DNA from 4 places in the Erwinia sp. SLM-02 genome. Region 2 is predicted to be linked to each of the others. Evidence: predicted binding sites of a transcription regulator. Region 2 holds the regulator's gene; each other region holds the start of a gene.
What was found. The regulator Fur, encoded in region 2, represses iron uptake genes when iron is present. The targets are predictions, from matches to a motif close to ATAATAATGAGAACNACTATCAA.
Positions count from the first base shown of each region.

Region 1: a site for Fur is predicted at 2,552-2,574, ahead of PGH32_RS05600 (TonB-dependent siderophore receptor). Genes of this name have one in related genera too.
Region 3: a site for Fur is predicted at 1,875-1,897, ahead of fes (enterochelin esterase). Genes of this name have one in related genera too.
Region 4: a site for Fur is predicted at 2,320-2,342, ahead of PGH32_RS22330 (TonB-dependent siderophore receptor). Genes of this name have one in related genera too.

Region 1 is NZ_JAQISN010000001.1:1,214,957-1,222,280, reverse strand. It holds gene PGH32_RS05605 (MFS transporter) at 1-73, opposite strand, end outside; gene PGH32_RS05600 (TonB-dependent siderophore receptor) at 79-2,508, opposite strand; gene PGH32_RS05595 (FecR family protein) at 2,669-3,658, opposite strand; gene PGH32_RS05590 (RNA polymerase sigma factor) at 3,648-4,163, opposite strand; gene PGH32_RS05585 (hypothetical protein) at 4,350-6,437, opposite strand; gene PGH32_RS05580 (hypothetical protein) at 7,181-7,324, shown strand, end outside.
Region 2 is NZ_JAQISN010000001.1:449,087-456,410, reverse strand. It holds gene PGH32_RS02250 (YbfA family protein) at 35-241, opposite strand; gene kdpE (two-component system response regulator KdpE) at 544-1,227, shown strand; gene pgm (phosphoglucomutase (alpha-D-glucose-1,6-bisphosphate-dependent)) at 1,297-2,937, opposite strand; gene seqA (replication initiation negative regulator SeqA) at 2,962-3,504, opposite strand; gene ybfF (esterase) at 3,767-4,531, shown strand; gene ybfE (LexA regulated protein) at 4,678-4,959, shown strand; gene fldA (flavodoxin FldA) at 5,105-5,635, shown strand; gene fur (ferric iron uptake transcriptional regulator) at 6,029-6,475, shown strand; gene mtr (tryptophan permease) at 6,531-7,324, opposite strand, start outside.
Region 3 is NZ_JAQISN010000001.1:2,183,864-2,191,187, forward strand. It holds gene PGH32_RS10200 (TonB-dependent siderophore receptor) at 1-1,671, opposite strand, end outside; gene fes (enterochelin esterase) at 1,977-3,314, shown strand; gene PGH32_RS10210 (ABC transporter ATP-binding protein) at 3,353-4,177, opposite strand; gene fepG (iron-enterobactin ABC transporter permease) at 4,174-5,211, opposite strand; gene fepD (Fe(3+)-siderophore ABC transporter permease) at 5,222-6,256, opposite strand; gene fepB (Fe2+-enterobactin ABC transporter substrate-binding protein) at 6,350-7,324, opposite strand, start outside.
Region 4 is NZ_JAQISN010000005.1:250,599-257,922, reverse strand. It holds gene PGH32_RS22330 (TonB-dependent siderophore receptor) at 58-2,247, opposite strand; gene PGH32_RS22325 (diguanylate cyclase) at 2,700-4,079, shown strand; gene betA (choline dehydrogenase) at 4,162-5,838, opposite strand; gene betB (betaine-aldehyde dehydrogenase) at 5,861-7,324, opposite strand, start outside.

The DNA.
Region 1 (7,324 bases), 770 kb from region 2:
TGATGGCCAGCAGCACGGCAAGCTGCCCGCCCCCTGCGGGCGGGCGGTAAAGGTGTTGTTCAGTCACGGTCATCGGCATCACCAGCGATAGTTCACGGAGACGTTCACCACGCGTTCGTTGCCGTAGTTACAGAAGTTGTTGGACAGGCAGGTGACGTAGCTTTTATCAAACAGATTGTTGACGCTCAGGCGGGTGCTTAAGCCGTTGAGGTGGCCAAACCGCTTGCCGAAGTCATAGCCGATCGCCGAATCAAATACCGTGTAGCCCGGCGCATCCAGGCGGACGGCACTGGTGCTGTAAACGTTCGGCGAATAGCCCCCCACCGTTTCCCCTACGTAGCGCCCGCCGCCGCCGACGGTCAGCCCCTGCATCAGGCCGCTGCGGAAGGTGTAATCGGCCCACAGCGAGGCGGTGTAATCCGGGATGCCGATCGGCCGCTGGCCGGCATCAACCGCCAGACTTTTGGTGACTTCAGCTTTGGTATAGGTGAAGGCACCGGTCACATTGATACTGTCGGTGACCGCCATTTTGGTTTCAAACTCCAGCCCGCGCGAACGCTGTTCCCCGGTCTGATACGAGGTCAGCGCGTTGGCGTAGGTCACCACGTTTTTCTGGGTAATATCGAACCACGCGAGCGTGAACAGTGCATCGAGGCCCGTCGGCTGGTACTTCACCCCCACCTCACGCTGCTGTGCTGTATTAGGCTTAAAGGCGTTGCCGTTGCTGCCGGTGCCGGTCACCGGCAGGAACGAGGTGGAGTAGCTGGCGTACGGCGCAATGCCGTTATCGAAGTTGTAAATCAGGCCGACCTTGCCGCTGAACGCTTCATCATCCTGCACGCCGTGCGAGGCGTTGAGATAGTTATCGGTCCGGGTACGCGCGGTGTCATAGCGCCCGCCCGCCACCAGCGTCCAGCTGTCCAGTTCAATCTGATCCTGCAGATAATACCCGGCCTGGGTGATGTGCTGCTTCTGGTTGGTGATCCGTGCCAGCGCCAGACTGGTCGCCACGCCGTACACCGGGTTGAGATAGTCAATCGACGGGGCCGCGCCGTAGTCGCGGATCTGCCGCCACGAGGACTCCTGATAGTCGAATCCGGCCACGGTGGTGTGCGAGAAGCGCCCCGTATCAAACTCCGCCTGCAGTTGCAGATCGGACGTTATCCCCCGCAGGGATTCATCGGTGCCAAGCGCATAGCGGGAAATCGTGTGCCCGTCGGCGGCCAGCGCGGCGGTGCCGACGCTTTTGGTCACGGTAGTCAGATCGAGGTAACGCAGATTGTGGCGCACCGTCCAGGTATCGTTAAAGCGGTGCTCAAACTGCCAGCCCACCGCCGTCTGCGTACGGCTGAATTCGTCATACTCCGGGTCGCCGTCGTTAAAGTTACGCGCAATCTGCCCGGCCGGGCTGGACCACAGGCTGCCCACCGTCGGCAGAACGCCGTAGTAGCCGCCTTGCGGATCGCGCTGATAGCTCGTATTGAGGGTGAAAGAGGTATCCGCATCGGGGATCCAGGTCAGCGACGGTGCCACAAACAGCCGCTCTTCTTTGGTATTCACCACCTGGGTATTGGACTGTCGACCGAGAGCAATCACCCGATAAAGCAGGGAGTTATCGTCGGCCAGCGGGCCGGTGGAATCCAGCCCCAGCTGCATCCGCTTGTGGCTGCCGTAGAGCATCTCCACCGAGTGCTGCGCTTCGCTGGACGGCGCTTTGGACACCGCGTTAATCAGCCCGCCGGGGTTCACCCCGCCGTACAGGGTGGAGGATGGCCCCTTGAGAAACTCAATGCGCTCAATGCCGAAGGTTTCAATCTGCGGGATCACATAGCCGCCGCCGCGCAGCAGGCGCAGGCCGTCCAGATACTGATTGCCATCGGTGGGCGATCCGAAACCGCGAATATAGGGCAGATCGTAGCGTGATGCCGAACCGCGCACCTCCGCTGATACCCCGGCCGAATAGCGCAGCGCCTGGGTCAGGCTCTGTGCGCCCTGCACATCCACCTGATCGCGGGTGATCACGCTGACCGACTGCGGGTTTTTCATCAGCGGGGTATTGGTTTTGGTCCCGGCGGTGCTGTTGCTGGCGACATAGCCGGTCACCGGACCGAGCCTGCCGTTATCCGTGGCTCTGACCACCATAGTGCCCGTACTGGCGGCCGGGTCCGGCGGCAGCCGGTAAATCTGTACGGTGCTGTCGTTGCTGAAACGATAGCCCAGCCCGGTGCCGTTCAGCAGGGTGTTCAGCGCCTGTTCAACGCTCATCCGGCCCTGCACCGCCCGCCCCGTCACCTCGATCGCCTCGTCTTCGCGGAACACCACGGACAGGCCGGCGATGCGGCCGATTTCATTCACCGCCTGCGTGACGGGTTTCGCCGGGAGGTTAAAACTGAACTGCTGTACCTGAGGTTGCTGTACGGCGGCCACCGCCATACCCGTTGCGCCTGCGCCTGCCAGCAGTGCCGAGGCTAATGCATAGCCTGCGCGACGAACTTTCTTGTTGTTCATTAAGGTGCCCCATATCTGATCTGACGATCGCAATTAAACGAAAATAAGAGTAATTATCATTTTCACTATCACTACGATCACGCATCAACAGGCGCACCACTGAACCTGAGAAAGACACTTTTTTATAAAAAAAATATAACCGCCTGTAAAACAGACGTTTTTACTGGGTAACAATCACCAGATAGTCGGTGACTTTGCGCAGGCGGAAGCCAACGCTGGCCTGCAGCGAATCCAGCGCTTTATCGGTATCGGCCAGGGAGAAACTGCCGGTCACCCGCTGATCGGCCAGCGCAGAAGACGGGATCAGCACCCGACCCGGGCGATAGCGCTCCACCTCCCGCATGACATCGCCCAGGCGCGCGCGGTAGAAAATATAGCGGCCGCCGTGCCAGGCCATCGCATCCTGAACGTTAACGCTGGCCGGGGCGGCAACGCCCTGCGGGCTGAACGCCACCTGCTGACCGGGTTTGATCAGGGTCGGCTGCGGCTGCCCCTCGCTGCTGACCGCCACGCTGCCGCGCGCCAGCGTCACCACGCCGCCGCCCTCCTGCAGGCGCACGTCGAACTGCGTGCCCAGCACGCGAACGCTGCCTGCGGGGGTTTCCACAACAAACGGCGTTTTTGAGGGAACCACATCGAAATACGCCCCGCCGCGCAGCAGCTGAACGCGGCGCAGGTCCGCAGTGAGGTCGACGCTGAACGCGCTGTCGGCGTCCAGCAGCACGGTTGAACCGTCCGCCAGCGCCACCTCGCGCCGCTCGCCTTTTGCCGCCACCTGGTCAGCGGCAAAATTCTGCATCCACGACGGGTTTTGCAGCCACAAACCGGCCAGCAGTAGCAGCATCATGGACAGCGCCACAGCCGAGCCAGCACGGCGGCGCGTCACTTTACGTGCGCGATTGTTGTCCATCGCCGCCAGATAGCCGGAGAGCACGTCGGCCTCTTTTTCCGCCAGCTTCTGGCCCGGTGCGGCGGTGTCCAGCCAGACGGATTCAATCGCCCGCCAGGCCTCTTCGTGCGCCGGATGCGCCTGCCGCCACGTCTCACAGGCGGCCCGCTGACGCCGCGAGGGGCCGTTCTGCATAGCCAGAAACCAGCGGCGGGCTTCGGCACGGATCGCGGCATCGTTTAATTTGGCTTTAGTCGACATTGTTCACTCCCGTCGCAGATGGACCTTCGCAGGCGGCAACCGCGCGTGCCATATGCTTTGCCACCGCGCGCGATGAAATCCCCATCACCCCGGCGATCTCCGAAAAACTGCGGCCGTGCACCCGGTTCAGCAGAAAGATGTGGCGTGTTTTTTCCGGCAGCGAGGCCAGCACCTCGTCGATATGGCGGATGTTTTGCTCGGCGGAGAGGATCTCCTGCGGTGACAGCGGCGGCTCGGCAAATGAGTCCGGTAGCTCGCCCTGCAAATACGCTTCGCGGGTCTTCTCCGCCCGCAGATGATCGATAGCCGCGTTGCGCGCACAGCGGCTCAGGTAGGCGGCGGAATCGCCTTTCCACTCGACGGCCTTTTCCCACAGCCGCAGAAAAATATCCTGCACCAGATCGCTGGCCGTGCTGCGACAGCCCACTTTGCGGTCTATCTGGCGCTCCAGGCGTTTACGTTCGGAAAGATACAGCGCTGCGAGATCCTTGCCTTTATCGGCCATAAGATCGAGTCCCGGGGGTAAAGAAAAATACCGAAAAACACACAGATCCTGTGCCATCAGTCTGCGCTGCTGGTCAGTTGGTCGGGGATTATTGCTCAGGCTTTAGGATAATTCTAGTGCGGGCGTGAAAAGATCCTGCGATAAAACATCCACATAAACGTGGGTGTTTTATCGGCTCGCGTCGCGTTAATCTTCCTCGCTACGGATATCAAAGAACCAGAACAGTACAAATCCGAGCACGGCAAAGGCCACAAAGACGATCAGCGTGATCAGCTCGAAGTGTGCGCTCTGCCCGGCAATTTCGGCCAGATGCTGGCTGCTGACGTCCGGCTCCTTAAACAGCATCAGCTGCCATTCGTACTCATTGGTGGTCAGAATGTCCCGCAACGGTTCCCAGACGTGGCTGGCGGCAATCCCCAGACCCAGCGCGGAGAACAGCGAACCGTAGATGCGGTGACGGCGGGAATTCTGCCGGGCGATGGCGTCCTGCATCAGCTGATCCAGACGATCGAGCTGGGCAAACAGCGTGTCGCGCCGATCGTGCAGGCCCCACTGGCGCTGAAGCAGTTCACTCAGCCGATTCTCATCTGCGCGGCTGAACAGCGTTTCGCTGCTGTTCAGCACGTTCAGCGCGTTGACCCGCAGCGCGAAGATCTCCTCTTCCCACTGTTTGTCTTCAATCGCCGACGCCTGCTGCCGGAGCTGTTTCGGCCATTTCTTGAAGATCTCGCGGATTTGCGTCAGGAATGCGGCATAGTCATCGCTCAGCGCGGCAATGCGTTGGGCAACGGCCAGCAGGCCGTCCAGCGCCGGATTATCGGCCGAGCGGCTGAACAGGCTCACCCCCTGCTGATGGCTGACCACCAGCACGTCAGACTGCCAGTACGCCTCATAGCGATCGGCCTGCGGCAGTGCATAAGGCGTGGCGGGCTGCGTGGCGTGGCTGGTTCCGGCCAGCCACGCCTGGAACGACGGCGTGTCGACCAGATAGCTGCTGGTATCGGTTTGCTGAATGCGGGCATCCGGCTGTGACCAACGCCACGCGCAAACGCGCTTTTGCCCTTCATTAAGCGTCGGCGTGTTGTTCACCTGCTCAAGGCGCGGAATAAGATGATCGACAAATCCCTGCTGCCAGATAAGCGGCAGAATATCCTGCCACCAGTCAAGCTTTGAACCCAGCTCACCGGACGCCAGCCGCTTGGGCGCGCCCAGCAGAGTATAGCTGCCGGCATCATCCCACCAGGGCTGATTCGGCGAGCCGGGCAGCGAACCCGATACGTTGCTGTAGCTCTGCAGCGGGCGCGGCTTATCATTCGGGCGCTGGCCGTTCCAGCGCACATTTTCTTCCTGCTCCAGCGCCTGCCAGAGACTTTTCAGCGACACGCCGCTTTTCGGATCGACGGAAATCACCACGTCATTGCCCGTTCCCTGCTCCTGCGGGCGGTAAATGCCCAGCAGGGTAAAGCCGTTTTTACTCCAGGAACGCGTGCGGTCATTGCGGGCAAAAATTTTGAACAGGCCGCTGGGGTGCTGCTCGTTAAGGAACAGTGCATCAATCAGCACCTTACGCTGGCTGTCGGCCTGCTCCACCAGCAGCTGGCAGGTAGCGGCACGCGGTATCGCCAGCTGATACAGCTGATGTTCATAGGCCAGGGCGGCGGCGGCGGCCTGATATTCCGCAGAGGCCACCGGCTGAATACCGTTCAGCGGCGTGTCGGTCTGGTTAATCAGATCGATGAGCAGCTGAATACAGCGGGTAAAACCCGATTGCAGCCGTGCGGGTTGGTACTGATGCGGTTCATGGCCGGCCGCGTTTAGCTGCGCGTGGGCAAAGACCGTGTGCAGGCAGGCGGCGGAGCGGGCGAAATCATCACCGTCCAGATAGCTGCCCTGCTCCCACTGGTCAACATAGCTGACCCATTTGCCCAGCGACGGCGGGAATTCAGCGCGATCGCTGAGCGTAAGAGCAGTCATCAGCAGCCAGGCAAAGCAGCTGTCCAGCGAGAAATCTTCAATCGCCACCCGGGAAACCGGATGGGCCTGCGCGCGCGCTTTGAGCGCCTGCCGATCGGCGTCACTAAAGTTCCATAACCAGGCCGAAACGGAACGATATCCCTGGCTGTTTTTGCAGTTCAGCGCGATCCCTGCTGAGGCATCGTCGCCTAATCCCAGCGCCAGCGTTCCGGCAGGAATATCACGCAGGGTGGGGTCCATGGAAAACGAGGAGTGTGCCAGCACCGCCGCCAGGCGATCCCGCTGAAAGATGTCGGCCATTGCTTATCCTTTATATGCGCCAGGACAGGACGCCATCGCGCAGAAATTATTAGGAAAAAGACTACTATATCTCTGATATTGCAGCAAGATTATTGGAAATAGCCGCTGTTCGATCGTTACCTGCGTAAAGTAACAATTATTCCGCTGAGTTAAATTACCGGCATCGCCCTGACCGGGCAGATGCCACACTTCCTGTCATCAGGACGAGGGGCATTCAGGCGATTGATGCAGGGGTCTTGAGAATGAAGGGATGCCACCGACCTGAAATGATGAAAAAAGTACCGCTCCGTTACTACCAGCCATAACTGCGCTTTTGTTGAGAAACTATCGCCGCGCGTTCTCCGCTGACGCTGCCGATTCATTTATTAATCCGACGGCTCCACTCATTGACGGATCTGAGGAAGACTTTTTAATTCATCAATCTGTAATATTATTTATCGAACTGTTTTAAAAAAATTCAAAAACGCCGTTAATTAATCAGAAACCCATATCGATAAAATTTATCCCACTGAAAAATAATAGTAAATTATCGATCTTCGTCAATAAACTGCCGTTGCTTTTCGCCATGCGCGGGTGTAGATTCCTGCCGTTACCCCCATCATGATGATGGATAAAAATAATACGCCGCCTGAGCGTAGGCGAACCTGCGTTAATGCCTGCCTTATATTAACGCGATTTATCATTTTCAGACTTTATTTTTAATTAAAGACTAACAATCCCTATTCCAACCCAGGATATTCATCATGGCAAAGATAAAAGCAGCAATTTTACTCACCGTTATACCTCTGCTCACTACCGGCTGTATTTCACTTAGTCCGAGTGAGAAACCCTCGGCAACGTCGCCACAGCTTCAGTCTTCGGGCAGAACATCGTTATGGAACGATGCC
Region 2 (7,324 bases):
GGTTAGCGTTACCCTTCTCGCGCCGGAAGCGGGATTAATAAAAATCGCAGCAGACTGATTCGGCCTCTGCCAGCCAGACGGGCTTATCGCTGGTTTTTACCCACACCCGGTGCAGATAACTGTAAAAACGGGCACGGTCGGCGCGGAACAGCATAACCGGCAGCGCGAACACACCGGCGAGCACTACCGCAGCACGACGCATGAAAATCCGCGTAGGTGAATAAGAGTGATAAAGATTCATACGTCCTCCTGAAATCGGCTAAAAATATTGTCTGTAATCTGAACAAAATAATACCGCCTTTAATGTAATTTTACTACTGATCGGACCACTTTTTTGCGGAAAAATTGTGCTGTTTTGGCTCAGACTGTAATTATGTTACGCAATGGTTAATTTATATGTAAAACCGAGATGGATACGATCACTTTGTTAACAAATCTGCCTGCAGTGAAACAGCGATGGGCGCACCGCATCATCTTTTGCTAAATTAGCCGTCATAATGACGTTTCCCGGCCAGGCTTTCCGACTGCCGGTGCGGAGGCACCTTGACTACTGTTCTGATCGTTGAAGATGAAAAAGAGATCCGCCGCTTTCTGCGTATGGCCCTTGAGGGTGAAAACTTCCGGGTCGTTGATGCCGATACGCTCAGCCGCGGGCTGATTGAGGCCGCAACGCGTAAGCCTGAGATGGCGATCCTCGATCTCGGATTGCCGGACGGTGACGGCATTCAGTTTATTCGTGAAGTGCGCCAGTGGAGCAGCATGCCGGTGATTGTGCTGTCGGCCCGCAGTGACGAACAGGACAAAATCAACGCGCTGGATGCCGGTGCCGATGACTTCCTGACCAAACCCTTTGGCGTCGGGGAACTGCTGGCGAGAGTGCGCGTTGCCCTGCGCCACCGTCCGGCTTCCGCCGGTAGCCACGACCTGGCGCAAATCACCTTTGGCGAGGTCAGCGTCGATATTGCTGCCCGGCGGGTTACCCGCGATGGCAGCGATTTGCATCTGACGCCGATTGAGTTTCGCCTGCTGGTCAGCCTGCTGAATCACCCCGGCAAAGTGATGACCCAGCGCCAGCTGCTGGTTCAGGTCTGGGGACCGAATGCGGTCGAGCACAGCCACTACCTGCGGATCTACATGGGTCATCTGAGGCAAAAGCTGGAGCGCGACCCCGCCCAGCCCCAGCATCTGCTGACGGAAACCGGCGTGGGCTACCGCTTTATTCCCTGAATAACGGCAACAAAAAAGGCCATTCAGTGAATGGCCTTAGTCATCAAATCCGCAATGGCTGCGTCAGTATCAGGCGTTCTTCAGCACCGCACTGACGATTTCTACCGCTTCTTTCTCGATTTTCTCGCGGTGCTCAGCACCGAGGAAGCTCTCACAGTAGATTTTGTAGGCATCTTCAGTACCGGAAGGACGCGCGGCAAACCAGCCGTTTTTGGTCATCACTTTCAGGCCACCGATGGATGCGCCATTACCTGGCGCAGCGGTCAGACGATCGGTGATCGGGTCGCCCGCCAGCGTATCGGCGCTGACCATCTCAGGAGAAAGCTTCGACAGGGCCGCTTTCTGGGCTGACGTTGCCGCCGCCTGAATACGGTTGTAGCTTGGCGCACCGAAGCGTTCGGCCAGTTCATCATAGTGCTGCTGCGGATTTTTGCCGGTGACGGCGGTAATTTCCGCGGCCAGCAGGCACATGATGATACCGTCTTTATCGGTTGACCATGGGGTGCCGTCAAAGCGCAGGAAGGATGCGCCCGCGCTCTCCTCGCCACCGAAGCCAAAGGTCCCGTCAAACAGACCATCAACGAACCATTTGAAGCCTACCGGCACTTCCACCAGCTTGCGGCCGATATCGTTCACAACACGGTCAATCATCGCGCTGGACACCAGCGTTTTGCCTACGGCCACATCCTTGCCCCACTGCGGACGATGCTGGAACAGATAGTTCACGGCAACGGCCAGATAGTGGTTAGGATTCATCAGCCCGGCGGGGGTGACGATGCCGTGGCGGTCATAATCAGGATCGTTGGCAAAGGCCAGATCGAACTTGTCGCGCAGCGCCAGCAGCCCCGCCATCGCACACTCGGATGAGCAATCCATACGGATCACGCCATCTTTATCAAGGTGCATAAAGCGGAAAGTCTGATCGACGGCATCGTTTACGATGGTCAGATCGAGCTTGTAGAACTCGGCGATGCGCTGCCAGTAGGCAATGCCGGAGCCGCCTAAAGGATCGACGCCAATTTTCAGACCGGCTTTCTGAATCGCCGGAATATCCACGATCTGCGCCAGGCCTTCAATATAAGGCTGGATCAGATCCTGCTCCTGCAGATGGCCGCTCGCCCAGGCCTCATCCAGAGAAATGCGCTTAACGTCTTTCAGACCGCCCTGAATCAGGACGTTGGCACGATCCTCAACCACTTTGGTGACGTTGGTATCGGCCGGTCCACCGTTGGGTGGGTTGTACTTAATGCCGCCGTCTTCCGGTGGGTTATGGGACGGCGTAATCACGATACCGTCCGCCAGTGCCGCACCGGCTTTGTTATGCTCAAGGATCGCGTTGGAAATCGCAGGCGTCGGCGTATAGCCATTATCCTGCTGCACAATCACATCCACACCGTTGGCCGCCAGCACTTCCAGCACCGAAATAATTGCCGGTTCGGACAGCGCATGGGTGTCTTTACCCACATAGCAGGGTCCGGTCACGCCGTTCTTTTTACGTTCTTCGGCAATAGCCTGAGCAATGGCCAGGATATGCGTTTCATTGAAACTGTGACGACCCGCGCTACCGCGATGACCTGAGGTGCCGAATTTAACGGCATGTTCAGCATTGCCCAGTTCAGGCTGCAGTACGTAATACTGCGATGTTAATTGTGCAACGTTAATTAAATCGCTCTGCCGGGCTGGCTGCCCGGCACGGGGGTGATTGGCCATTGGCGCTTCTCCCTGACGCTTCGGTTAAAGGGTACCGCAAACTTTCTCGGTCAGTTCCGCCGGGAACTGCATCGATAACATGATATGTTCCACCATGCTGCGCTTACGGCCGGTATTGGTATTGGTGATCACCCAGTAAGGGGTGCCCGGAATATGCTGCGGCTTGGTATGCGTGCCGTTCTGCGTCAGCGTCTGCTGGTTGCCCGCGAAGTAGACACGCGTGCGGCCATGCAGCGACTCGGTGGCATCGCCAAAGGCTTTGGCGTCCAGGGTATACAAAGTCGATAAGATCAGCATAAACCTGTTCACCACTTTCTTCTGCTCGGCATACTCATCGGAAAGCAGCAGTTCACGCACCGCGCGAACGCGATCCTGCGGGCGAGATTCAGATTTCACGGCGGCTGGTTCTTTTGCCGCCTGCGCAGCCGGTGCCGGTGCCGCTGGTGCTGTCTGGCCCGCGGTGAATTTCAGCATACGGCGTAAAATGTCCGATGCGCTCTCCCCAATATGCTGAGTATGGCTGGCAATATAGCGGTATAGCTCTTCGTCGACTTCTATCGTTTTCATCTTTATCCAGTACGGTTGTTGCTTCTGTCAGAATCGGGCATAAAAACAGGCGCGATCTTCAGGATCGTCCGTTTTCTGAAACCTGGATCCTAACTTCAGGATTATAAAGTTAAATCCACTCCGGGTGTAGCGTAAGCCCTCTTTGCCAGCAAAAGTCAGAATTTGCCGTAAAAAGATCGCGGGCACCGTCTGTGCTACCCCCGGCAGAAAATGTAAAATCCATGATACCCTAAGCCTTCGTTTCAACTGTAAGAACTTTGCTATGAATTTGAATGTCCGCCTGCAATCTGAACAATCTGCGACTGACGATTTACCGCTGGTGTTAATTCACGGGCTTTTTGGCAGCCTGGATAACCTTGGCGTGCTCGCTCGCGAGTTAAAACAGCATCGCCGTCTGATTCAGCTTGATGTGCGCAACCACGGGCTTTCTCCCCGGTCGCCGGAGATGGATTACACGCTGATGGCGCAGGACGTGCTGGAAACGTTAGACGGGTTGGGCGTCGAGCGCTTTGGCGTTATCGGCCACTCAATGGGTGGTAAAATTGCCATGAAGTTAACCGCCCTGGCAGCGGATCGCGTAGCGGGGCTGGTGGTCATCGATATGGCACCGGTCGCCTACCCGACGCGCCATCATGATGATATTTTCTCCGCGCTGCAGGCGGTGACGGATGCAGGGATCGCCTCACGTAGCGAAGCGGCCGCGCTGATGCGCCAGACGCTGGCGGAAGAAGGCGTGATCCAGTTTCTGCTAAAATCGTTCCACGAGGGCGAATGGCGCTTCAATGTACCGGTGCTGTATCAGTGCTACGACCGGATTATCGGCTGGCAACCGCAGCCCGCCTGGCCGCATCCCGCGCTATTTATACGCGGTGAACGTTCACCCTATCTGGCGGATGAATATCGTGACGCGCTGCTGGCGCAATTCCCTCAGGCGCGGGCCCACGTTGTAACGGGGGCGGGGCACTGGGTGCATGCTGAAAAACCTGATGCAGTTTTACGCGCAATTCGTCGATTTTTTGTGCTGTAAAAACAATTATTTCCCTATGTTGTTAAAACATTGTCGTCATCACTTTCACTGGGGTATGATGCGCGCTGACATTTTTCCGCTGGTGATTTTTCCGGCGGATAACGGCCTGACACATCAGAAATCCAGCCTTTCAGTATCACTATTCTATGGCAAAAGAGAACACGGACCGCACAACGCTCGATCTGTTCGCAGATGAACGTCGCCCGGGACGACCGAAAACTAATCCGCTGACGCGTGATGAGCAGCTGCGCATCAATAAACGCAATCAGCTTAAGCGCGATAAAGTTCGCGGGCTTAAGCGCGTCGAGCTGAAAATGAACAGTGAAGCCGTTGATGCGCTGAACCAGCTGGCCGATGCGCGCAATATGAGCCGCAGCGAGCTGATTGAAGAGATGTTGCTGAACCAGTTAAAACACCTTCAGTCCTGAACGTCGCGCGCGCCCTCAGGGCACAATGCGACAAAAGCAGCAGGATTACTCATTTATCCGCTCCCGGCGGTCTGCTATCATTAACGCCATCTGCAAAAATTTTGGCAGCCACCATATCATTAAGATTCAAGAGGTTATTAAACTCATGGCAATCGTAGGCATTTTCTTTGGCAGCGATACGGGCAATACGGAAAACATTGCAAAGATGATCCAGAAACAGCTGGGTAAAGACGTTGCAGAAGTTCGTGATATTGCCAAAAGCAGCAAAGAAGACCTTGAAGCCTTCGACATTCTGCTGCTGGGCATTCCCACCTGGTATTACGGTGAAGCCCAGTGCGACTGGGATGACTTTTTCCCGACGCTGGAAGAGATCGACTTCAACGGAAAACTGGTTGCCCTGTTCGGCTGCGGCGATCAGGAAGACTACTCAGAATATTTCTGCGATGCGATGGGCACCATCCGCGACATCATTGAGCCAAACGGTGCGATTCTGGTAGGCCAGTGGCCGACCGAAGGTTACAACTTTGAAGCCTCTAAAGGGCTGGCCGATGACAACCACTTCCTTGGACTGGCCATTGACGAAGACCGTCAGCCGGAACTGACCAATGAGCGCGTTGATAAATGGGTGAAACAGATTTTTGATGAACTTCAGCTGAAAGAAATCATCGAAGCCTGATGCCAACGGCTTGATGTGGGAGACATCTCACATCAAGTCAGTGATTTTTCCTATAGAAGTAATAGATACGTATTTGTAACTTCCACCTGTAAAAATGTACAATAACCCTATCGGTTACCCGCTTTCTCATCCTTCAGCATCTCTGAACGATCTTTTTCCATCACCGGGCGAAGGGATGAGATAGAGCGAAATGTTAACTTAGTACGATTTGGACGCGAGCCTCCCAGGACGTAATGACATTAATCCTTACATCCAACAGTGGTTTCAGGCATTCCTGTTGTTTTCATTTCGATGTATGAGTTCTATACTGTGACGCATCCAACTCTAGCGTCAACCGATGTTCAGGGCTTTTCAGCCACTAAGTGACTAGCAAAGTAACAGGACAATATCCGCATGACTGACAACAATACCGCATTAAAGAAGGCCGGCCTGAAAGTCACGCTTCCACGACTGAAAATTCTGGAAGTGCTTCAGGAACCAGAAGGCCATCACGTCAGTGCGGAAGACTTGTATAAGCGCCTGATTGATATGGGCGAAGAAATCGGTTTAGCCACGGTTTACCGCGTGCTTAACCAGTTTGATGACGCAGGGATCGTTACCCGTCATAACTTTGAAGGCGGTAAATCCGTTTTCGAACTGACCCAGCAGCACCACCACGATCACTTGATCTGTCTGGACTGCGGTAAAGTTATTGAATTCCGTGATGAGTACATTGAAGCGCGCCAGCGTGAAATCGCAACGCGCCACGGAATTAAACTGAGCAACCACAGCCTGTACCTTTATGGCCATTGCTCTAAGGGCGACTGCCGTGAAGACGACACGCTGCACGATGACGAGTAATTTGTTCTGAAATCAGCATGAAACCGGTGGCTATCCACCGGTTTTTTTTTGCCTGTTATCCGGCATAGACCGGCAGGACGTTCCAGTAGGATAATACAGACACCAGCGCATTCACCGCCCCAAAGATCAGCACCAGCACGATCGGAGCCATCCCTCCCCTGACCTGCCATCCCGCCGTGGCAAAACGCTGTCGCGCTTTTCGTGCCAGCATCGCCGGCGTGATCACTGCCCACAGCGTTGCCGCCAGCCCGGCGTAGCCAATCGCCACCAGAAAACCGTTTGGCCAAATCATCGCCGCCGTCAGAGGGAGAATGAAGGTGACAACGGTCGTTTTTAACCGACCGAACGCGGAGCGATCGAACTTAAACAGGTCGGCAAGATAGTCAAAGAACCCCAGGCTGACGCCGAGGAACGAACAGGCCACGGCAAAGTTCGAGAAAATATCCAGCAGCAGATTGAGATAAGGACTGTGCAACACACCGGAAAGTGCGGCAACCAGCACGTCGATATTCCCCCCCTGAGCGGCAATTGCTTTGAATTCATGCCGTGGGATGTTCCCCATCGTGCCGACGATCCAGATAAAATAAATCGCCAGCGCCAGCAGCGTGCCGAACACCAGACAGCGGCATACCCGGCTGCCGTTCTTCTGATAGTAACTGACCAGCCCGGCAATATTCCCGTGATAGCCGAATGACGCGAGGCAGAAGGGGATAACCATCCACAGATAGCGCAGGTAGTGGCTCTCTTCACTCTGGCTGTCCAGCAGTTTTACCGGTTCGATATGCCACAGCAGACCCCCAAAGATGATAAGAAACGTAATCACCTTAGCGCCGAGGAAAATCAGCGTCA
Region 3 (7,324 bases), 1.7 Mb from region 2:
CTTCTGATTGATGTCGAACCAGGAAACGGTCATCACCGTGTCGCTGCCGACCGGCTGGAACTTCAGCCCCACTTCCGTCTGTTCGCCGGTGGTCGGTTTAAACGGATCGGTGCCCGGCGCGCCGGTGCTCAGGTTCGGTTCAAACGAGGTGCTGTAGCTGATGTACGGCGACAGGCCGTTATCAAAGGCGTAGAGCAGCCCCGCGCGCCCGGTCAGCTTGCTGTCGTTCTGGGTGACGTCCGATCCGCTGATGCGGTTGATGGTGCGGGTCTGCGACCAGTCGTTGCGGCCCGACAGCACCAGGTTCCAGTGATCCCACTCCAGCTGATCCTGCAGGTACAGCCCGACCTGATGCAGCTGTTTGACGCTGCTGGTGGTCAGGGCGATATCTGCATTATTCACTTCAACGGAGGTCGGATTGGCCCAGTCAAGCTGGTACTTGTCGGAGGTGTGGCGCGACAGCGTGCTGGCCACGCGGCTCCAGCGGTAGTCCAGGCCGCCGAGCACGGTATGGCTGACCTCGCCGGTATCGAACACGCCCTTCAGGTGGTTATCCACGCCGAACTCGTTGGTCATCGCCGTTTCCTGCTGCGGGCGGCGGTTGATGGTGTGGTCGTTCACGCTGGCGCTGGTGGTGTAGACCATATATTTATAGTCTTCATCACGGTGGGTGTAGCGCAGGTTCTGCTGGAAGGAGAGCGCTTCATTGAAGTTATGATCCAGCTCGTAGCCAATCGAAGCCTGCTCGCGCTTGTTGCCGTAGTAGCTCTGATCGTTGATGTTGAAATCATACGGCAGGTAACCGACGCTGGTCTCTTTCAGGGTTCCCGCCATCGGCAGGAAGTTGCGCGATCCGGCCTTCGGGTCGTTCTGGTAGCTGGTCAGCAGGGTGAAGCTGGTATCCGCATTGGGCAGCCAGGCGATCGCCGGCGCAATCGCCCAGCGCTGCTGTTTGTTGTGCTTCACCGTTTCATTTTTGGTGCTGGCAAGGCCGTTAAGACGATAGAACAGCGTGTTGTCGTCATTCAGCCTGCCGCCGAAATCAAACGCCGCCTCGCCCAGGTGATGGTTACCGGTGCTGAGCTTCACTTCACGGATGCTTTCCGCCGTTGGGCGCTTGCTGGTCATTACCAGCAGGCCGCCGGGGCTGACCTGGCCATACAGTACGCCCGCCGGGCCGTGAACCATTTCCACCCGCTCTAACAGCCACGGGTCGATCTGCCCCGCTCCACCGCTGGAGCTGGACAGGCCGGAATGCAGGCCGTCCAGCAGCTTGGGCGCATAGCGGAAGCCACGGCTGATCACTTCGTCATTACGGTTTGAGTTACCGCGATAGTTAGTGACTACGCCGCTGGTGTAGCTCAGCGCATCCGCCACGGACTCAAATGCCTGGTCGTCCATCTGCTCGCGGGTCACCACCGAAATCGATTGCGGGGTTTTGCGCAAAGGCGTACCGGTTTTGGTCCCGGCGGCGCTCTCTTTCGCCACCACGCCGTTTAACGGCGCGGTGACGCTTTCCCGGTTTTCGGCGGTCACCGTCAGGGTGTCCTCTGCAGTGGCACTGCCCAACGGCAGCATCAGCAGGGAGGACGCGAATAAAAGACGGATGGACGTTTTTTCAGAGTGTATTGCCAGGCCTGGCCGTACCTGTTTTATAATCTTTTTGAACATGTTTAGTTCTCTTGTCTGGAACAAACTTTCAGGGGTCACCCCGTAAAGCCGCGGTTATGCGGAACTGATAAGCGCGACGAAAACAGAAAGCACCTTTGCCACTGCGAACGGCGGTACTTCTCTGCACCCCTTCCAGGAGAAAATCGTTATATCTACGGCACTTACCCTCCTCCCCTGGAAAGTTGGGCAGCATGTTATTGCAAATGCAAATTGTTCTCAATAATATTTGCATTAGCGTTATTTGATTTAAGCGTTCTGAATAAGTTGAAATCTAAGTAACATAATGTAACCAAAGGAAAACATCCGTGACGAAAAAATCATGGCCTCGCCCCTTACGACAGCCGTTCGGATGCGCAGCAGCATTGCTAGCAGCGGATAACGTCGGCACAGAGGCCTGGTGGCAGGAGCTGGCGCACATTGGCACGCCGCTGGTGGAAGAATTTTCCATCGATAAAGTGAAAATGAGCTATTTCTGGCGCGATCCGGCCGGCGATGAATCCCACTCCCCGGTGCGCCAGGTCTATGCCGATATCAACTGCGTCACCGACCACCACAGCCCGCAGCCGCAGAGCCTGCACCGCCTGGCGGGGACGGACGTCTGGCACTGGTCAACGGAGATCGACCCGCAGTGGCGCGGCAGCTACAGCCTGATCCCGGTGGGCGCGGCCCAGCTGCCTCCCGCTTTCAGTAGCGATGTGGAAACCCGGGCGCGGCAGCAGCGCGAGTGGTGGATGTCACTGTTCCCGTTCGCCCTCTCCGACCCGCTGAATCACAGCGCGCCGCACTATAACAGCCGCCATCACCCCCTTTCCGCCGCCCATATGCCGGGCGCACCGGATCAGTCCTCGTGGCACCTGCTGGACTCCGGCCATACGCCGCTGGCCGATGCCGGCCGCCTGCAGCAGTTCACATGGCAGAGCGATCGGCTGGGCAACGAGCGGCGCATCTGGCTTTACACCACCGGCCACACCGATACCCCGGAAACCCGACCGCTGGTGCTGATCCTGGACGGTCAGAACTGGGCGGAAGGCAGCCCGCTGTTCGCCGCGCTGGACAGCGAAACCGAAAGCGGCCATTTCCCGGCGGCGGCCTGGCTGTTTATTGACGTCATTAATATGGAATGGCGCGAGAAAGAGCTGCCGTGTAACCCGGCGTTCTGGCAGGCGGTAGAAGAGGAACTGCTGCCGCTGGCGCGCGCCCGCACGCCGTTCAGCGAGGAGGCGGATCGCACCGTGGTCACCGGGCAGAGCTATGGCGGGCTGGCGGCCACCTATGCCGGGCTGCATCGCCCGCACCGCTTTGGCCGCGTGCTCAGCCAGTCCGGCTCGTTCTGGTGGCCGAACATGCAGCTGATCCGCAATTTTGGCGAGCTGAAACAGCGCGAGATGGGCTGGCTGACCGCCCAGCTGATTCAGCGCGATCTTCCCGCCAGTCAACTGACCGTCTTTATGGAGGCAGGCAGTCGCGAAGGCGATATGGCCCCGCTCAGCGAGCAGATGCACGAGGCGCTGGTTGCCGCCGGGCATCGCACCTTCTTCCGCATCTTCTCCGGCGGCCATGATTCGCTGTGCTGGCGCGGCGGTCTGGTTGACGGCCTGCGCTGGCTGCTGGCGGATTTTGCTGACCCTCAGCACCCAGCCTGAACCGCCTGACCCCGGCATCGCGCCGGGGTCACATTTGTCTACCGCGCTAAGGCCTGCGCCTGATGATAGCGCCCGCAGGGAACAATCATCGGCGTGTGCGACACCGGATCGTCGATAATCACGCTCTCCATGCCAAAGACCTGCTGTACCAGCGCACTGCTGATAATGCCGGCGGGTTCGCCCTGGGCGATAATCTGCCCCGCCTTCATCACAATCAGATGGTCGGCGTAGCGGCAGGCCTGATTCAGATCGTGCAGCACCGCCACCAGGGTGTGGCCATGCTCCTGATTGAGCTGGCGGAACAGATCCAGCAGTTCGATCTGATGGGCAATATCCAGCCAGGTGGTCGGTTCATCCAGCAGCAGCAGCGGCGTCTGCTGCGCCAGCACCATCGCCACCCACACCCGCTGCCGCTGACCGCCGGAAAGCTCATCCACGCTGCGCTGCGCCAGCTCGCTGACGTTGGTCGCCTGCATCGCGGCATCCACCGCCCGGCGATCCGCCTCGCTCCACTGTTTCAGCAGCGTCTGATGCGGATAGCGCCCGCGCGCCACCAGATCGGCCACGCTGATCCCTTCCGGCACAATCGCATGCTGCGGCAGCAGACCCAGCTGCCTGGCCAGCGCCTTGGTGCCCATCTGGTGAATATCACTGCCGTCGAGCAGTATCTGCCCGCTGCGCGGCTTCAGCAGGCGGCACAGCGCCCGCAGCAGCGTTGATTTGCCACAGGCGTTGGGGCCGATGATCACCGTGAATTTACCATCCGGTATCTGCACGCTGAGTTCGCTGGCAATCACCTTCTGGTCGTAGGCCAGCGTCAGGTCGGCCGCCGCAAGGCGGGAAGAGAGAGGCATATCGGTCATGAGCGACGAGATTCCCTGATAAGTAACCAAATCAGATACAGGCCGCCGATGCTGACGGTCACGGCACCGACCGGCAGTTGTATCCCGTTAAAGGCGTGCTGGGCGAGCACATCCGCCAGCAGCAGCAGGACCGCGCCGGTTGTGGCGGCAGAAAACAGCGGCATGGCGCTGGCGGCCGTCATCCGGCGGGCAATCTGCGGCGCCGACAGCGCAATAAAGGCAATCGGTCCGGCGGTGGCGGTGGCCACGGCGGTGAGGATAATTCCGCCCAGCATCAGCCACAGCCGGCTCGACTCGGCATTGATCCCCAGCGCGCGGGCGCTGTCATCGCCCATTTCCATCAGCTGCTGACGGCGGCCCAGCAGCAGCGTGGCCATTATCGTCAGCGGCACCAGCACCAGCGCGGGCTGCCCCTTGCTCCAGGTCATGCCGTTCAGCGAACCGGCTCCCCACAGGGCGGCGCTCATTGCGCTTTCCAGCGAGGCGCTGATAATCAGCCAGCTGTTGAGCGCCGACAGCACCGCGCCAACGCCGATGCCGACGATAATCAGCCGGAAGCCGACAATGCCCTGCCGCCAGGCCAGCAGATAAACCAGCGCGGCGGCGGCGATGCCGCCCAGCAGCGCGCCCCCGGCCACCTGGTAATAGTTACCGTTAAACAGGATGATGGCGATCAGCGCGCCGGTGAAAGCGCCGGCATTGAAGCCCACCACGTCCGGGCTGCCGAGCGGATTACGGATGGCGGACTGAAAGATCGCGCCGCTGACGCCCAGCCCGGCGCCGAGCACCAGCGCCATCACCACGCGCGGCGCGCGCCACTGGTTCACCACGGTCTGAAACCCGGCCGGGCCTTCGCCCAGCAGCGCCTGCCACACCTGTCCGGGGGCGATACGCAGCGTGCCGTAGCCGAGCGCAAACAGCGCCAGCATCGTCGCCAGCAGCAGCAGAATCACATTGACCCACAGCACGCGGGCGCTGAGCCGCAGATTGATCCAGCCGCTGGCGCGGCCAATCAGTAGCGTTCGGGAGTGCATATCACTGTCCTTAATTCTTACGCTGGCGAACCAGCCAGATCAGCACCGGTGCGCCGATCAGCGCGGTGACGATCGAAACGCGCAGCTCGCCGTCCACCATCAGCCTGCCGGCGATGTCCGCCGTCAGCAGCAGGATCGGGGCCATTAAAAAAGAGTAAATCAGGATCCAGCGCTGGTCCGATCCCACCCACCAGCGGGCGACGTGCGGCACCATCAGTCCGACAAAGCCGATCGGCCCGACCAGCGCGGTAGCCGAACCGCAGAGCAGCATCACCGCCAGCAGCGCCAGCAGGCGAATGGCGACCACCCGCGTCCCCAGCGCCGCCGCCAGATCTTCCCCCATGCTGAGGTTGTTCAGCGAACGCGATGCCACCAGCGCCAGCGCGGCACCGGCCAAAATGGCGGGCGCGACCACCGCCAGATTGTGCAGATCGCGGATGTCCAGCGTGCCGGCCTGCCAGAAGCGCATCTGGTCGAAGGTTTGCGGATTAAGTAAGGAGAGCGAGGAGGTAAAGCCGCCGAGCACCGCGCTGAGCGCCACGCCCGCCAGCGTCAGGCGGATCGGATTCACCCGGCCGCCGCTGAGGGTGCCGATCAGCCAGACGGCAATGCTGGCCGCCAGCGCGCCGCACCAGGCAAAGCCGAGCCAGCCCGCCATGCTGTTGACCCCGAACAGGGTAATGCCAAGGGCCATCGCAAAACTGGCCCCCGAATTCACCCCGAGGATGCCGGGGTCAGCCAGCGGGTTGCGGGTCAGCGCCTGGATCACCGCCCCTGCGCCACCGAGCGCCAGGCCCACCAGCAGCCCGGCGAGGGTGCGCGGCAGCCGGGCGTTGAAGATTATCGTACTGTCCGGCCCCTGCAGATTGCCAAACAGGCTCTGCCACACCACCGACGGCGCAATTGACCTCGCCCCCATCATCAGGCTGGCAAGGGACACCAGCAGCAGCAGGGCCAGGCAGACTGCCACACCGCTCAGGCGGGAAGCATAGCGCGAATCCACCGTTTCCGGTGGGTTAGCGGGCTGAGAACGGTGGAGCGACATCCCTGACAATCCTCTCTAAATGGCGAAATAACTCTAAGAATGATGAATAATCCGTCACCGGACTGGCACGATCGCGAAACCCTCTCAGGGCGGTTACTGCGCCTTAAAATCCCGCTCAATGCTGTTCAGCATATTGCTGGCGCTGTAGTAATCCAGACGGAAGGTATCCGGCCCCATCGAATACACCCGCTTCGCGCTGACCGCATCCAGATGCGCCAGGAAAGGATTGGCCTCCACCTTCTGCACCGTTTCGTCATCCGACGAGAACAGGATCATCGTTTTGCCCGTCAGCCCCGCCGCCATATTCTCGCCGGTCAGTTGGATGATATCGTTGCGCTTGCCCATGCTGGTCCCGCCGTGCACGTCCGCCGGCGGCATCGCCAGGCTGAAGCCCAGCTCGGTCAGCAGCTTGCCCTGCGCTGACTCGCGCGTCCACAGATTCACGCCGCGCCCGTCTTCGTAGTAAACCAGCGCCGACACCGGCTGCGGCGGCAGGGTAATTTCCTGCTTTACCTTCTGCACGCGCTGCTCAAAACGGTCAATCACCGCTTTCGCTTCGTTCTCGTGCCCGGTGATGTCACCCAGCTGAAGCGCCAGCTGCTGCCAGCTTTTATTACCGTAATCAATCACCAGCGTCGGGGCGATGGTCGACAGCTGATCGTAAAGTTTGATCGCTGAATCACCGCCGGTTGCCGCGATGATAATCAGATCGGGGGCCTCGGCCGCAATCGCTTCGGCATTCGGCTCGGTCACGTACAGCGGTTTAACCTGGCGTTCCTTCGCGACCGCGCCCCACTGGGTAAAGAAGCCCTGCTCATCCGCCACGGTCGAGTTGCGCCCGGTGGCACCGGAACCGATCACCGGCGCGTCAATGGCCAGCAGCGTACCGGTGAGGGTCACGCTGGTGGAAACAATTCGCTGCGGTGCCTGTTGCAGGGTCACTGCGCCCTTCGGCGTTTGCAGGGTACGCGGCCAGCCCTGCGGTTCGCTGACCGCCGCGTTTTGCCGACCCGACCCGGACGTTTCGCCCGGCGCGGAAGTTTTCGGCTGGCCGCCGTGCGCGTCGTG
Region 4 (7,324 bases), on a different contig from region 2:
GCGCTTTCGCCAGAGGGTGGAATACAGGCCGCCTGCTTTCACAGGCGGCAGTAATCATCAGAACAATACCGAATAGTTCAGGCCAAACGTCCGGCCCCGGCCCTTATAGGTATACAGCCCAGCAGCCCCGTAGGTCGGGCTGTAGAGCCCCGGCGCACGCTGTCCCCATGCGGTGGTGTAATCCTCGTCCAGCAGGTTTTCAACGCTGAAGCTCAGCTTGCCGACCGGCAGCGCGTAGCTTCCCAGCAGATCCACGGTGTTGTAGCCGTCGATTTTCTTACCGGCCTCGTCGGACAGCGAGAAGGTCTGGGTGCTTTGCAGACGCAGCGTCCAGTCACCCGGTGCCCAGCCGACCCATGCACTGACCTTCGACGGGCTGGCGCTGTCTACGGTCAGTTTCTTCCACTGGCCGTCAACGCGGGTTTCAGATTTTATGGCGTTAAAGTTGGCACCGGTACTCCATTCACCGTCGTCGAAGAAGTAGTCCACCTGCCCTTCCACGCCGTAAATCCGGCGCTTATCGTCATCGATATTAATGGTCATATCGGATTTGTTGATGCTGATGGTTTTATCCGACAGCGAATAGTACCCGGCGATCTGCGTGCGCAGGTTATCGCCGATCAGGCGCCAGCCCAGCTCATAGGAATCGACCTTAATACCATCAAGTTTGGAGTCGTTGACGTTGACGCTGTTAAGCAGGTTGTAGTGGCCGTTGTTCAGCTGATAAGTGCCAGAGCCGTAATACTTTGCCAGGTCCGGCAGCTCAAAGCCCTGTGAAAAGTTAAACCACAGCTGCTGGCGATCCGTCAGATGGCCGAGGATCCCCGCGTTGAACAGCAGATTGTTGTAATCGGTTTTGCCACCCGGCACGGCATCGGCGGAGGTCGCTTTGCCGCTGGCGATAGCCTGCTGCTGGGCGTAGCCAACGAAATCCTCAACCTTGTTTTCGGTGTACTGATAGCGCACGCCGCCGCTCAGGGTAATCGCGGCAATGTCGTAGCTGCTTTGCAGGAACGGGGCAACGTTGGTGATGCTGTAGCCCGGATAGCGGCCGACGTTATAGGCATTGTCCAGTTTCATGCCGCCGCTTTCTGCGGCCCGGGCAAGGTTGAAGAACTGCTGATTGGCATCGAAGGTTTCGTGCTCAGCATCCAGACCCCAGGTGAGTGTCAGGTCGTCCAGCGGTTTGCTGTTGATGGTCAGCTTGCCGCCGTAGAAATCGGTTTTCTGCTGCGAGGCGCCAATCGACGTAACTTTACCGGCAGAAAGCGTCGGGAATGGATAGAAGCTCAGGCTTTCATCACGATAGTAAATCTGAGCCACCAGGTCCTGGCCCCAGAAATCGGTATTGGCGTACTGCAGGTTAATCAGGTGGCGTTCGGTGCCCGGCAGCCGGTCGGAGTCCAGGTTGCCCTGGTTGTACGCACTTCCGGTGCCGGTGACCGCCGAGAAGTTTTCTCCCAGATACAGGCCGTGCTTACCGTCGGACTGGCTTTTGTAATACTGCGTGGTCAGCTGTAGCTGCTGGGTCTCGTCGATATTGATCGTGCCGGTGCCCATCAGATCCAGTCGGTCTGAATACTGCAGGCCGGTCTGGGTATTATCGATGATAACTTCGTTGCCTTTGCCGTCATACCAGCCGCCGTAGCGCTGATACGCCACCGATACGCGCCCGGAGGCTTTTTCATCACCGCCGCTGACCGCAGCGGCAATATTTTCGTCACGATCGTTATGGCTGTTAAAGCCGCTTTTCAGCCCGGTCTGGAATTCAACCTGGGTACCCGTCTGGCCCTTTTTAGTGACGATGTTGATCAGGCCGCCGGTGCTGCCGCCGCCGTACAGCGAGGTGGCACCGGAAATGACTTCAATGCGTGAAATATTAAACGGATCGATGGAGTCCAGCTGGCGGCTGTCGCTGCGCGAGGAGTTCAGGCGCACACCGTCAACCATCACCATCATCGAGCGGCCGCGCATATTCATGCCGTAGTTGGTCCGCCCCTGGCTGCTGACATCCATACCGGGGATCAGCTGCGCCAGCACTTCTTTCAGCTCTTTCCCGCCCTGTACCTGCTGCTCGATTTCGCCCTGCTCTATTACCCAGGTGGTTTGCGCCATATCGGTCACGCTGTGGTTTGCGCGGCTGGCGGCAACCACCAGCGTGTCGTCTTTCTGCCCCTCCGCCCAGCTCCCGGTGGAACACATCATCAGTAAACAAGGATTTAAAGCCCAGAGAAAACGGTACTTCATGTCATAAATTCCCTTATAAGGAGAAAAATGCGGCTGTCAGCGTCCTCCAGCCGATAAAAATCATACCTGCTAGCGATAATGATAACTTTTATTATATTAATACTTATTAACATGTAAACACCATTTGTAACAACGTGACGATCGGGGACAAGGAGAAACACGCCCAGACAGGAGGCGGACGCAGAGGGGAAATAATGCGCGTAAGGGAATTAAATTCGTATTTATGACGGCGGTGAAATGCAACTAAACGAGCATTTATCCATGCGGGATAGCATCAGAAAAATAGGGCCTCGCCCGGCTTTCTCTTCAATAAATCAGATTTATTTATCTGATAATATTCTTATCGCTAAAAATTCCAACATCATGAAATAAATGATCTTTATTAGCATTTTCTGCTGAGTACATGATAAAGTTGCTTTTAAAATCATCTATATTCTTCCTGGTGTAGAGTTATGCAGCACGAGATAGAGCAGTACATATCAGTTATTCTTAATGAATGGATTCCCCTGAGAGCGAGTCTGCGCGAGGATACCGTAGCGTTATTATCTCAAATCGCTGAGTCCGAGTCAGAAAATCTGACCGGCAAATTCTATGACAGCATGTTGAAAGATCCCGATACCGCCACGCATCTTTCTTACGAGCTGGTGCAGGTCCAGCTGAGCCGCTCGCTGATTAAATGGCTCAAAGCCGTGCTCTGCGTGAAGACCGACGAGCTGGAGCCGCTGGCGAAACAGCAGTACCACATCGGCGGCGTGCATGCGCGGATCGGCATCCCCATCCAGTTTGTTCAGCGCGGCTCCCGTCAGATTAAATATGGCATTTACCAGTATCTGAAAGAGTATGACGCCGATCGTGCGGTCATTTTTGAAGTGAAACATTACTCATCAATGGCGATTGATATGGCGATTGAACTCATGAGTCACGCTTATGCGATGTCTCATCATCGCGCCACGCAGAACGAAGAGTCCTATCGGCTGCACGTGCTGATGAACAATTCGGACCTCGAACAGGGCAAGCAGCAGGCGGCGTTATCGAGCTGGGAAAACGGCGTGATGTACGATCTGATCAGCGGCGCCAGGAAGACCGAATCGTTAATCAGCCTCTCCAGTTCCGGGTTTGGCCTGTGGTTCCGGCACAAATGCGTGAAGAATTTCGGTGAAGATCGCAAAGTGAGTGAAATTCGCCAGTTCATTGAGGCGATCGACCAGGAATTACTGGCCGTTGATGCCGGCGTGGAGCTGGAAGTAAAACAAACGCAGGAACTGCTGCGCGTCATTCATTCCAACTGCCAGCAGATACACATGAATCTGGAAATGTTATTCAGCGACGCCGCGAATATGAAGGACGGCAAAGATGCGCTGACTAATCTGCTGAATAAACGCTATCTGCCGACGATATTAAAACATGAGGTGAGTCTGGCGATTGAAAATAAGCTGCCGCTGAGCGTGGCGATTATTGATGCCGACTATTTCAAGAAGATTAATGACAAATGGGGCCATCCCGTTGGCGATCGCGCCCTGATGCATATTGCTGGTCTGCTGGGCGATAATATCCGCTCCAGCGACTATCTGTTCCGCTACGGCGGGGAAGAGTTTCTGCTGATTCTGGTGGAGGCCGGCGAGTTCGACGCCCGCACCTCGCTGGAGCGGATCAGAAGAACGATCACCAGTACCCCTTTTGAAGTGCTGCCGGGGGAAACCATCCAGATCACCGTCAGTATCGGCTACGCGATCCATAACGGCCATCCCGACTACAACCTGCTGCTGAACAATGCCGATGCTGCCCTTTACGCCGCGAAGCGCAACGGCAGAAACCGGATAGAGCGGTTTTGATTTCGAAACGGTCAGTTAGCGAATTAACCCCGTGCCGTGAGCATCCCTGCTCCACGCCACCCGGGGTCTGAGCGGAAGAGAATTAACGCAAAGGCTTGCCGCGTACCGGCGCATCGCCCGCCACGTAATAGTCGGCGGTGCTGCGCGGCAGCGGCGTGCGGCCGCGAACAGCGTCGGCAATCTTTTCACCGATCATAATGGTGGTGGCATTCAGGTTGCCGGTGATAATCAGCGGCATAATCGAAGCGTCCACCACGCGCAGGCCGTCCAGGCCATGCACGCGCCCTTCCCCGTCAACCACCGCCATCTCGTCGTTACCCATTTTGCAGGTGCCGCACGGGTGGTAGGCCGTCTCGCCGTGGTTGCGCACGAACTCATCCAGCTCTGCGTCGGTCTGGTACGCGTCACCGGGGCTGATCTCTTTACCACGGAAGGCATCCAGCGCGGGCTGATTGATAATCTCGCGGGTGATGCGGATCGCCGCGCGGAATTCAATCCAGTCCTCTTCATCCGCCATGTAGTTAAACAGAATGCTCGGGTGCTGGCGCGGGTCGCGGGATTTCAGCTGCACGCGGCCGCGGCTTTTGGAGCGCATCGACCCGACGTGGCACTGGAAGCCGTGGGCTTCGACCGCGTTGGAGCCGTTGTAGTTAATCGCCACCGGCAGGAAGTGATACTGAATGTTCGGCCAGGCAAACGCGGCGTCGCTGCGGATAAAGCCACCGGCTTCAAACTGGTTGCTGGCGCCGATACCGGTGCCGTTAAACAGCCACTCCGCGCCGATTTTCGGCTGGTTCCACCATTTGAGCGCCGGATAAAGCGAAACCGGCTCTTTGCACTCGTACTGCAGATACATTTCCAGGTGATCCTGCAGGTTCTCGCCCACGCCGGGCAGGTCGTGCACCAGCGGGATGTCAAACTGCTTTAACAGTTCGGCCGGGCCGACGCCGGAGCGCTGCAGGATCTGCGGCGAGGCAATCGCCCCGGCGGAGAGCAGCACCTCTTTACGGGCGTCGGCGCGATGCAGCGTATCGCCGTCACCCACCAGATATTCCACGCCCACGGCGCGTTTACCGTCGAACACGATGCGGTTGGTCAGCGCGTGGGTGATGATTTTCAGGTTCGGACGCGGTTTCGCCTGGTCCAGATAGCCGCGTGCGGTGCTGGAACGGCGGCCTTTCGGCGTCACGAAGCGATCCATCGGGCCGAAACCTTCCTGCTGATAGCCATTCAGGTCTTCGGTGCGCGGATAACCGGCCTGCACGCCCGCTTCCACCATCGCGGCGAACAGCGGATTGTTGCCCGCCTTCGGCGTGGTGATGCTGACCGGGCCGTCGCCGCCGTGCCAGTCGTTGGCCCCGGTGTCGCGGTTTTCCAGCTTGCGGTAGTACGGCAGGCAGTCGAGGTAGCTCCAGTTCTCCAGGCCGGGCTGCTGCGCCCAGCCGTCGAGATCCAGCGCATTGCCGCGGATGTAGCACATGCCGTTAATCAGTGACGATCCGCCCAGGCCTTTACCGCGTCCGCACTCCATCCGGCGGTTGTTCATGTGCGGCTCCGGGTCGGTTTCATAGGCCCAGTTATAGCGTTTCCCCTGCAGCGGGAAGGCCAGCGCCGCCGGCATCTGCGTGCGAAAATCAAAGCGATAGTCCGGGCCGCCCGCTTCCAGCAGCAGCACGTTCGTGTTTGCGTCTTCGGTCAGGCGGGTGGCCAGCACGTTACCTGCCGAACCCGCACCGATAATAATGTAATCAAATTCCATGAGTTGCTCCTCTAAGCTGGGATTAAAACACCGACTGGAAGGTGGCCATCTCAATCTGTACTGACTTGACCTGCGTGTAGTTTTGCAGGGTCATCACGCCGTTTTCGCGGCCGATGCCCGAGTGCTTGTAGCCGCCTACCGGCATTTCAGCAGCGGACTCGCCCCAGGTATTGATCCAGCAGATACCGGCCTCAAGCTGGTGGATCACGCGGTGCGCGCGGTTCAGGTCGCGGGTGACCACGCCGGCGGCCAGGCCGAATTCGGTGCCGTTGGCGCGGCGAATCACTTCCTCTTCCTCGTCGTAGCTGAGGATCGACATCACCGGCCCGAAGATCTCTTCACGGACGATGGTCATCTCGTCGCTGCAGTCGGTAAATACGGTCGGTGCCACCCACGCGCCGTCGTCGAAGCCTTCGCCGGTTAAGCGCTCGCCGCCGCACAGCACGCGTGCGCCTTCGGCCTTGCCGCTGTCGATAAAGCGCATTACGTTGTCACGATGGGCGAAGCTGACCAGCGGGCCGAAGTTGGTTTGCGGATCGTTGAGGTCACCGGCGCGAATGCGGGAAACGCGGAAGCGGATTTTGGCTTCAAACGCGCTCTTGAGGGCCGAAGGAATAAACACGCGGGTGCCGTTGGTGCAGACCTGGCCTGAACTGTAGAAGTTGGCCATCATGGCGATATCCGCCGCCAGATCCAGATCGGCGTCGTCGAAGATGATCAGCGGCGATTTACCGCCCAGCTCCATCGTCACCTCTTTCAGGGTCGAGCCTGCGGCGTTGGCCATCACCTTCTTGCCGCTGACCACGCCACCGGTGAAGGAGACTTTATCGATGCCCGGATGCTCGGTCAGCAGCTGTCCGGTGACCGCACCGATGCCCGGCAGCACGTTAAACACGCCGTCCGGCACGCCCGCCTCGGTATAGATTTCGGCCAGTTTCAGCGCGGTCAGCGGGGTGACTTCGCTCGGTTTGAAGATCATCGCGTTACCGGCGGCCAGCGCCGGGGCGGATTTCCACAGGGCAATCTGGATCGGGTAGTTCCACGCGCCGATGCCGGCCACCACGCCCAGCGGTTCGCGGCGGGTGTAAACGAATGAGGTTTCACGCAGGGGGATCTGCTGGCCTTCCAGCGACGGGGCCAGACCGGCGTAATACTCCAGCACGTCCGCACCGGTAACGATATCGACGCTGGCGGTTTCGCTCAGCGGTTTACCGGTGTCGAGGGTTTCCAGCTCCGCCAGCGCGTCGTTGCGCTCGCGCAGGATGTCTACCGCACGGCGTAAAATGCGTGAGCGTTCCATGGCGGTCATCGCGGCCCAGATTTTCTGGCCTTTACGCGCGGCGTTCACGGCGCGATCGACGTCGGCGGCACCGGCGGCATGCACCTGGGCCAGCACTTCACCGTTAGCGGGGTTGATGGTGTCAAAACGCTCACCGCTTTCTGCTGCGACGTAGCCGCCATCAATATAGAGTTTCTGCTCCGGGAA